2 regions of the Cytobacillus sp. FSL R7-0696 genome follow, and region 1 is predicted to be linked to the other one. Evidence: predicted binding sites of a transcription regulator. Region 1 holds the regulator's gene; the other holds the start of a gene.
The links. Region 1 encodes CtsR, which represses protease genes until heat stress. Its sites were predicted from a motif close to ATGGTCAATAAAGGTCAAACA; they were not measured.
Positions count from the first base shown of each region.

Region 2: the regulator CtsR is predicted to act here: its motif matches at 3,670-3,690, upstream of clpP (ATP-dependent Clp endopeptidase proteolytic subunit ClpP).

Region 1 is NZ_JBBOWA010000001.1:1,625,927-1,630,860, reverse strand. Features, by position in the region: rRNA gene MKX29_RS08600 (23S ribosomal RNA) at 1-1,638, shown strand, start outside; rRNA gene rrf (5S ribosomal RNA) at 1,714-1,830, shown strand; gene MKX29_RS08590 (CtsR family transcriptional regulator) at 2,078-2,539, shown strand; gene MKX29_RS08585 (hypothetical protein) at 2,567-3,115, shown strand; gene MKX29_RS08580 (protein arginine kinase) at 3,118-4,197, shown strand; gene clpC (ATP-dependent protease ATP-binding subunit ClpC) at 4,204-4,934, shown strand, end outside.
Region 2 is NZ_JBBOWA010000001.1:2,435,159-2,440,092, reverse strand. Features, by position in the region: gene MKX29_RS12520 (hypothetical protein) at 1-442, shown strand, start outside; gene MKX29_RS12515 (YueH family protein) at 644-898, shown strand; gene MKX29_RS12510 (manganese catalase family protein) at 1,542-2,399, shown strand; gene MKX29_RS12505 (hypothetical protein) at 2,517-2,984, shown strand; tRNA gene MKX29_RS12500 (tRNA-Arg) at 3,422-3,493, opposite strand; gene clpP (ATP-dependent Clp endopeptidase proteolytic subunit ClpP) at 3,781-4,380, shown strand; gene MKX29_RS12490 (HPr family phosphocarrier protein) at 4,839-4,934, opposite strand, start outside.

The DNA of each region.
Region 1 (4,934 bases):
GAGAATGCCGGTATGAGTAGCGAAAGATGGGTGAGAATCCCATCCACCGAATGCCTAAGGTTTCCTGAGGAAGGCTCGTCCGCTCAGGGTTAGTCGGGACCTAAGCCGAGGCTGAAAAGCGTAGGCGATGGACAACAGGTTGATATTCCTGTACCACCGTATTCTGTTTGAGTGATGGGGGGACGCAGGAGGATAGGGTAAGCGCACGATTGGATGTGCGTCTAAGCAGTTAGAGGGACCATGAGGCAAATCCCATGGTCATATACCTTGAGCTGTGATAGCGAGGGAAATTTAGTACCGAAGTTCTTGATTCCACACTGCCAAGAAAAGCCTCTAGCGAGGAATAAGGTGCCCGTACCGCAAACCGACACAGGTAGGCGAGGAGAGAATCCTAAGGTGAGCGAGAGAACTCTCGTTAAGGAACTCGGCAAAATGACCCCGTAACTTCGGGAGAAGGGGTGCTCATTAGGGTGTTAAAGCCTTGATGAGCCGCAGTGAATAGGCCCAGGCGACTGTTTAGCAAAAACACAGGTCTCTGCGAAGCCGCAAGGCGAAGTATAGGGGCTGACGCCTGCCCGGTGCTGGAAGGTTAAGAGGAGAGGTTAGCTCACGCGAAGCTTTGAATCGAAGCCCCAGTAAACGGCGGCCGTAACTATAACGGTCCTAAGGTAGCGAAATTCCTTGTCGGGTAAGTTCCGACCCGCACGAAAGGCGTAACGATCTGGGCACTGTCTCAACGAGAGACTCGGTGAAATTATAGTACCTGTGAAGATGCAGGTTACCCGCGACAGGACGGAAAGACCCCGTGGAGCTTTACTGTAGCCTGATATTGAATTTTGGTACAGCTTGTACAGGATAGGTAGGAGCCTTAGAAGCCGGAGCGCTAGCTTCGGTGGAGGCGTCGGTGGGATACTACCCTGGCTGTATTGAAATTCTAACCCACATCCCTTATCGGGATGGGAGACAGTGTCAGGTGGGCAGTTTGACTGGGGCGGTCGCCTCCTAAAGAGTAACGGAGGCGCCCAAAGGTTCCCTCAGAATGGTTGGAAATCATTCGTAGAGTGTAAAGGCACAAGGGAGCTTGACTGCGAGACCTACAAGTCGAGCAGGGACGAAAGTCGGGCTTAGTGATCCGGTGGTTCCGCATGGAAGGGCCATCGCTCAACGGATAAAAGCTACCCCGGGGATAACAGGCTTATCTCCCCCAAGAGTCCACATCGACGGGGAGGTTTGGCACCTCGATGTCGGCTCATCGCATCCTGGGGCTGTAGTCGGTCCCAAGGGTTGGGCTGTTCGCCCATTAAAGCGGTACGCGAGCTGGGTTCAGAACGTCGTGAGACAGTTCGGTCCCTATCCGTCGTGGGCGCAGGAAATTTGAGAGGAGCTGTCCTTAGTACGAGAGGACCGGGATGGACGCACCGCTGGTGTACCAGTTGTCTTGCCAAAGGCATCGCTGGGTAGCTATGTGCGGAAGGGATAAGTGCTGAAAGCATCTAAGCATGAAGCCCCCCTCGAGATGAGATTTCCCATAGCGCAAGCTAGTAAGATCCCTGAAAGATGATCAGGTTGATAGGTTAGAGGTGGAAGTGTGGCGACACATGTAGCTGACTAATACTAATCGATCGAGGACTTAACCAAACAGGCGATTACTCAATAAATATCTTCTTCAGCATTATCTAGTTTTGAGGGAACGATTCCCTTACAATTTCATAGTCCGGTGGCGATAGCGAGAAGGTCACACCCGTTCCCATACCGAACACGGAAGTTAAGCTTCTCAGCGCCGATGGTAGTTAGGGGCTGTCCCCTTGTGAGAGTAGGACGTTGCCGGGCAAGATAAAAGAGCACATCATTTATGTGCTCTTTTTTGTCATGCTATAATGAATTCGTTTATTTAAATGGACAAATAACATCTATACAATCTAAACATAATATAAATTTAATGAACGAACCTATATTTCATACGTTTGAGATTTAGAAAAAAAGGGGAAAATTAATAATACTACTTCGTTGCAACATTTCACACAAATCATGTATAATTTATGTCAAATATAGTCAAAGTCAGATAGGGGGAGGCCGGGTGAAAAATATATCAGATATTATTGAAAAATATCTTAAAGAAGTCTTGGAACTTAGCGAAAGGGAAATTGTTGAAATTAAGCGAAGCGAGATCGCTGATAAATTTCAATGTGTCCCATCTCAAATAAATTACGTCATAAATACTCGGTTTACAGTTGAAAAAGGCTATGCTGTCGAAAGCAAACGTGGCGGTGGTGGTTATATAAGAATCACCAAAGTGCAAGCATATGATTATGTTGATTTAATTAATCAATTGATTAGGATTGTACGTGATCGTATTTCACAAAATAGTGCTGAAAATATTATAAACAGATTAGTTGAAGAAGAGATTATTACTACTCGAGAAGCGAAGATTATGTTAAGTGTCATTGATCGTTCAGTTCTTTACTTAGAGTTACCCTATAGGGATGAGTTAAGAGCAAGGATGCTTGTTGCGATGCTAAATACATTGAAATATAAGTAGGTTGTAAAGTATGGAGGGGTGAAACAGATGATATGCCAAGAATGTAATCAGAGACCTGCGACTCTACATTTTACAAAAATTATGAATGGCGAAAAGGCTGAGTTCCATTTATGTGAAAAATGTGCCCAAGAACATGGGGATATGTTTATGTTAAATAATGGATCTGGGTTTTCTATTAATAATCTATTGAGCGGATTATTTAATATAGATACAAGTTATGCAAATAACCAAGCTCAGTTAAATAAACAAACGCAGGTAGTACAGTGTGAGCAATGCTCGATGACCTTTCCTCAATTTGTTAAAGTCGGGAAATTCGGATGTGCCCACTGTTATGATTCTTTCCGAGCACAGTTAAAGCCAATTATTAAAAGGCTTCATAGTGGTAATTGGAATCATAACGGAAAAATCCCTACAAGAATGGGTGGAGATATCCATTTAAAAAAGCAAATTGAGGATTTAAAAATAAACTTGAAAGAACTTATAACTAAAGAGGAGTTTGAGAAAGCAGCAGAGACAAGAGATGCAATACGTCAATTGGAAAAAGAAATGAAAAACCATCTAGAGGGAGGGGAATGAACTTGTCTTTAGAAAGGTTTATCAATCAGGCTGTCAGCTCTTGGATGAGTGCAGAAGGTCCTGATTCTGATATCGTACTTAGTTCTAGAATTCGTTTAGCTCGCAATATTAAACAGGTTAATTTTCCAACCATCTTTTCTCATGATGAAGCTAAACGTGTGATAGATATCATTAAAGCAAGAATGGAAAAATCGACTTTTGATACTTATGGTGACTTTTCGTTATTGCAAATGGATGATTTACAACCATTGCAAAAAAGGGTGCTGATGGAAAAACATTTGATTAGTCCTCATTTAGCAGAAAACGCTAGTCATGGTGCCTGCCTACTTACTGAAAATGAAGAGGTTAGCATTATGTTGAATGAAGAAGATCATATACGTATACAGTGTTTATTTCCAGGCTTCCAATTATCAGAAGCATTAGAAGTTGCAAACCAAATTGATGATTGGTTAGAAACTGAGATTGATTATGCATATGATGAACAGGTAGGGTATTTAACTAGTTGCCCAACAAATGTGGGCACAGGTCTCAGAGCATCTGTCATGATGCATTTACCAGGATTAGTATTAACTCATCAAATGAATAGAATCATTCCAGCAATTAACCAACTTGGATTAGTTGTTAGAGGAATTTATGGAGAAGGTAGCGAAGCATTAGGTAATATCTTTCAAGTTTCTAACCAAATCACATTAGGGAAATCAGAAGAAGATATTGCTGAGGATTTAAAAAGTGTTGTGGAGCAATTAATTTCGCAGGAAAGGTCAGCAAGAGAAGCATTAGCGAAAACCTCTAACATACAATTAGAAGATAGAGTCTTCAGATCCTATGGTATTTTATCTAATAGCCGAATCATTGAATCAAAAGAAGCGGCTAGATGTTTATCGGATGTTCGCCTTGGAATAGACATGGACTATATACAAGGCATATCAAAAAATATATTAAATGAATTAATGGTTTTAACACAACCAGGATTTTTACAGCAATATGCTGGAGGCCCATTACGACCGTTTGAACGGGATATTCGTAGAGCTTCTCTTATTCGAGAAAGATTAAAAATGGAAGATCAAGAGTTGGGAGGATGATGATAGATGATGTTTGGACGTTTTACTGAGAGAGCACAAAAAGTATTAGCATTAGCACAGGAAGAAGCCATTCGCTTAGGACATAACAATATTGGGACTGAGCATATACTTCTAGGGTTAGTAAGTGAAGGTGAAGGAATTGCCGCTAAAGCACTTTATGCCTTAGGTCTGGGTTCAGAAAAAATTCAAACGGAAGTTGAAAATCTAATAGGTAGAGGGCAAGAGGCCTCCCAAACACCGCATTATACACCAAGAGCAAAAAAAGTAATTGAACTATCAATGGATGAAGCAAGAAAATTGGGCCATTCCTATGTGGGAACTGAGCACATTTTACTTGGTTTAATTAGAGAAGGTGAGGGTGTAGCTGCAAGAGTCCTTAATAACCTTGGCGTAAGTTTAAATAAGGCAAGACAACAAGTACTACAATTACTTGGTAGTAGCGAGTCTAACGGGCATCAAGGCAGCTCTTCAGCCAATGCAAATACACCAACATTAGATGGTTTAGCGAGAGATCTAACTGCCATTGCACGTGAAGGAAGCTTAGATCCAGTTATTGGCCGTAGTAAAGAGATTCAACGTGTAATTGAAGTATTAAGCAGAAGAACAAAAAATAACCCAGTATTAATTGGAGAACCTGGTGTGGGTAAAACTGCGATAGCAGAAGGCCTTGCACAACAGATCATAAATAATGAAGTGCCGGAAACGCTACGTGATAAACGTGTAATGACTTTAGATAT
Region 2 (4,934 bases), 810 kb from region 1:
TATTTTCTTGTGGACTATGTTGATTCTACCTTGGTTCTTTCTCCTTTTTTTAGATCCTAAAAGGGTAAAGTCCTTCATTCCCGGTGGATTAGTAAGTGCCCTGCTTTTAACAATAGTATTTCAACTATATCAAAGATATCATCTAGTTGAAGTTGTGCAAACCATTTTCCCATTAACTAATACAACTCCTTTTGTCTACGGCTTATACATAGTCTTACCTACTATATTTCTATACTTTACATTTGGTAACTTTTGGATTTATATAACAATTAATACAATTAGCGATGCAGTCTTTTCTTTTGGTATCATGAACCTTTATGAATATTTCGGGATTTATAAAATGGATGATTCTATCCATATCATCATTTTTATCACTTGTATTATTTGTGCTTCACTCATTTACTTATTTCAAAAGTGGCAGTATATTGATCCATACAAATGAGAAGTTAATCAAGGTTTATAGAGCCCATCGGCTCTTCTTTTATTAATTCATACTGAAGAAGTTAACGATTCCCATTATTGTAGACTTTTTCCCTAGAGCCTTTAGTCTCCTTTTCAGTGTTTCTAATAGATTTTGCTTTCTTTGTCTCCTTTTCATTTATATAATACTTTTAATAAATGGAGAAGTTGAGGTGTAGAATAGATGAAATATCTTCAAGAAAAAATGCATTTATTAGGAGAAAGACACTCAAATGTATACATTATTAAAACTCCAGAAGAAAAATATATTGTCTCTATTCCTGATCTCCATTGGTCAGCACAAATAGGCTGTTTAGAGGAATTCCAACAAAAAGTGGAATACCTCAATGATTCACTCTCATTTCACCTTTATGAAGGCAATTCATACGAGCTAGCCTATAGACTGTCCAAGCTTACTGAATTAAACATATTTCGTTAACCTTCGTATAAAAATTTATCAATTAAATACACTAAGTAGAAAATTGTCTGTAGGTGATTATTTTCTTCTATTCAAATGAAATATTCGGCATGCTCATTTTCGGGGGATTACTAGCCCCAACTTCATTATTCCTTTTTAAAAAAATTCATTATGGCATAGTTATAGCAGCCATGTACATAAATATCTTGGTTGTAATGTTTCTCTTTAGCGTTCTTATAGATTTATAAATGAATTTTTAACCTTTTTATGAAACATCATTATTTAACCCCAGCATTAAAATGATTGAACATAAAATACAATGGTTACATTGGTTTGCCAACCAATGATTCTTCAAAGAGTGCATCCCTCACGCTCGCTGTTCTTTTCTTTACTCATCCTTTCTGCATGATAAAAATCGCATAATAAGAGTAGTTTCATCGGAATTTCATTTAAAGAAGAGTCAATGCATGACTCTTCTTTTTTGTTCACATTTTGTGTTTTTTTTGGTTAGTTTTTTAAAAAATGTGGGCTAAAGCCTTAATTTCACAAAGAAAGATTTCTCCCCAGATGCGCTTTTTAAATGGATAAATGGATAAAACGATTTTTTTAACACAAAATAGATTTATTATTAGAATTTACAACTCAAAAACGGAGGAATACATTCATGTATTTTTACAAAGAAGATTTAATTAATATGATTGTTCCTGATAAACCAGATCCACATGCAGCCAAGGTGCTTCAAGAAGCTCTAGGTGGACAATTTGGAGAAATACGGACAATGATGCAATATTCATTTCAAAGTGCCAACTTCAGAGGAAAAGCAAAAAAATATCGAGACCTATTAAGAGGGGTATTTATAGAAGAGCTTAGTCATATAGAATTAGTACAATCGACAATAAATCAACTTTTAAATGGTGCTGGTGGTTCTAGCCCAGGTAACCAAGCATTTGATAATGCTCCGTTAGATGATGTTATTCAAGATGGGGCAAATCCCCATCATTTCATTATAGGTGCTAAAGCATCCTTACCAGTTGATGCAGGAGGTAACCCATGGAATGGTTCCTGGGTTTATGACCACGGTAATTTAGTAGCAAATTTAATCAATAATGTTTCATTAGAATCAACTGGTGTACTTCAAAAATCAAGAATTTATGAGATGAGCAGTAATAAAACTCTAAGAGAAACAGTAGCTTTTCTTATGGTTAGAGATAATGCGCATCAAAATGCTTTTGCAAAAGCATTAGAAACATTAGGAGTCGATTGGGGAAAAATCTTCCCTGTTCCTAACTACGACTTGAATAAATATCCTGAATGTAAGAAATATGTTGATATGGGCTTTCACAACGCCCAATTTAATTTCCGTTTAGATGATACACTTATTGGGGAAGTATTCACTGGAACAACACCTAGTAGGAATGGTGGAGACCTTTCAGTTACTGAACCACCTAAAGGGTTTCCTGTGCCAACAATGCCCGATATGCCAAACGAACATGCACCAGGTTTATATGATTTAGATAATTAGGGCCTTTATAGGCTCTTTTTATTTGTTTTCGATAATATCGTTCAAACCTTCTATTAACTAAACCTGTATAAATTAGTTAACATCCACATAATCTAAAGGAAAATAGAGGTGAAGTGAATGCTTGCTAATTTTTTTAGAATATTTAATGCAATTGTATTATGGTTAATCGTTATTATTTTTCTACCTAAAAATTCGTTTAAAAGATTTTTACCAGTGACATTATTTTGCTCTTTTCTTTTACTCATTGTCGAAATGTTAAGTCCAATATTTAATTGGTGGACAGTAAAAGGTGGTTATAAATTTATGTTATTTGATGCATTAGCATTTATTTTAGGACCATTCTTCACGATAAATTTATGGGTGTTTCACTTTACTTATGGCAAATTCCCCTTATATGCGACTACCAATTTAATTATGGATGTTATTTTTGCCTATCTCTTAACTCCTCTTTTCGAAAAGATTGGACACTTTAAACTCAAAAAATTCACAAGAACTGGAATACTTATCCTTTATTATTTCCTTTCTCTTTTGAATTATGGCTTTCAAAAATACATTGAAAAACCGGTAGAACCTATCGAAAATTAAGGATCTAGTAGAAGGCTATTGCACACTTTTTCATGTAGCTTAAATATTTAGTTGTTACATGCATTGTATTTTATTTAGATAAACATACCATAGGGCTCTTTTACCTTTTGACCATCTTTTTTCTGGTAGATCGCTTATGTACAACTTTTGAGAATTGCTCTTGAGATTGGTGAATTTTAGAAAACATATTGTAATAACTCTTAAACTCCCCTTTCCTTCAATTATCTTTTCAATTTTTTTCACCTCAAATATTAAAACTAACCTTCTTTTAAGCATTAGCGATAATCTATATGTAGGAATATTAAGAATAATTAAAGGATAATCGATTGATGAATTTCCGATTTGGATAAATAAAATAGGAGATTTTTAACTTCGTCGGACAAAAGTCGGACAAAAATTAAACATCTCCCATAATCCCTTATATTATAAGCATGTAGCGCCCTCGGAGGGAATCGAACCCCCATTTTAAGAACCGGAATCTTACGTGCTATCCGTTGCACCACGAGGGCATTTTTCATATGTAGGAACACGTTTTTCTTGGTGTTACGAATATTAATTATATGGGAAAAACCCTTTATATGCAAGCATTCGTTGTTTAAAAGCAAAAATTTGTGGGTATCATGGATACGAGGAAATCAACTTAGAAAAAAATGTCGAATAATTCTCTTGAAATAATCAAGCGATTCGTTTGACCTTAATTGACCAACCATGTATGATGAAACTACATACATTTACCAATGGCGAGGTATAAAATACCTTTCCAAAACTTTTTTGACCTTTAAAGGAGGAATTGGAAATGAACTTAATCCCTACAGTAATCGAACAAACAAACCGAGGGGAACGCGCTTATGACATTTACTCTCGCCTATTAAAAGATCGCATTATTATGTTAGGCAGTGCGATTGACGATAATGTGGCTAACTCAATTGTGGCACAGCTATTATTCTTAGAAGCAGATAATCCTGAAAAGGACATCACGCTTTATATTAATAGTCCAGGTGGAAGTATCACTGCTGGTATGGCTATCTATGATACGATGCAATACATCAAACCAAATGTTTCAACAATCTGTACTGGTATGGCTGCATCCATGGGTGCATTCTTACTAGCAGCTGGTGAAAAAGGGAAACGTTTTGCGCTTCCAAACAGTGAAGTCATGATTCACCAACCACTAGGTGGCGCTCAAGGGCAAGCAACTGAAATCGAGATTGCTGCTAAACGCATCCTATTCTTACGTGAAAAATTGAACCAAATTCTAGCTGAACGTACTGGTCAACCTTTAGATGTTATTTCTAAAGACACAGATCGTGATAACTTCATGACAGCAGAAAGAGCACTAGAATATGGTCTTATCGACAAAATCATTACAAACAATACACCAGAAGAGAAAAAATAAGCATCACAAATAACAAAAGCCATCAGCATTTCATTTGCTGATGGCTTTTGTTCTGCGATGAATGAATAGTTGTTAGATTGACTATTTAGAGTTAATACATAGTTGAATAAGATTACGTTTCATTGTCGATTTACAAATAGTTGGGAGGTGAACGAAAAATGGTGAGATAAAAAGAAGTAGAAATAGCGTAATTTGTAGAGTGGCAATCGTAACCGATATAAGAGGAAAAATTAATTTGTTCGGTCTTCTTTTGTGGTTTTCTATCTAGTTAGCTGTACAATTCTTCTTTGCTACGGCTTCTTTTAAAATTTTCCACCTGGATAGCTGTGCAATTCCTCTTTACTACGGCTTCTTTTCAATTTTCTACCTAGATAGCTGTGCAGAAACGCACCCCCATTGCTAGAAGGAAGCAATCTAGCAATGGGGGTGCTGCGCAGGTTATTTGTGTATTATACAGATTATGAAACAATGTCCTCTTGTAGGAGTGCAGTCAGTTTATTTAAGGCTTCGGTTTCATCGCTGCCTTCAGCGAGGAGGGTTACGGTGGAACCAGC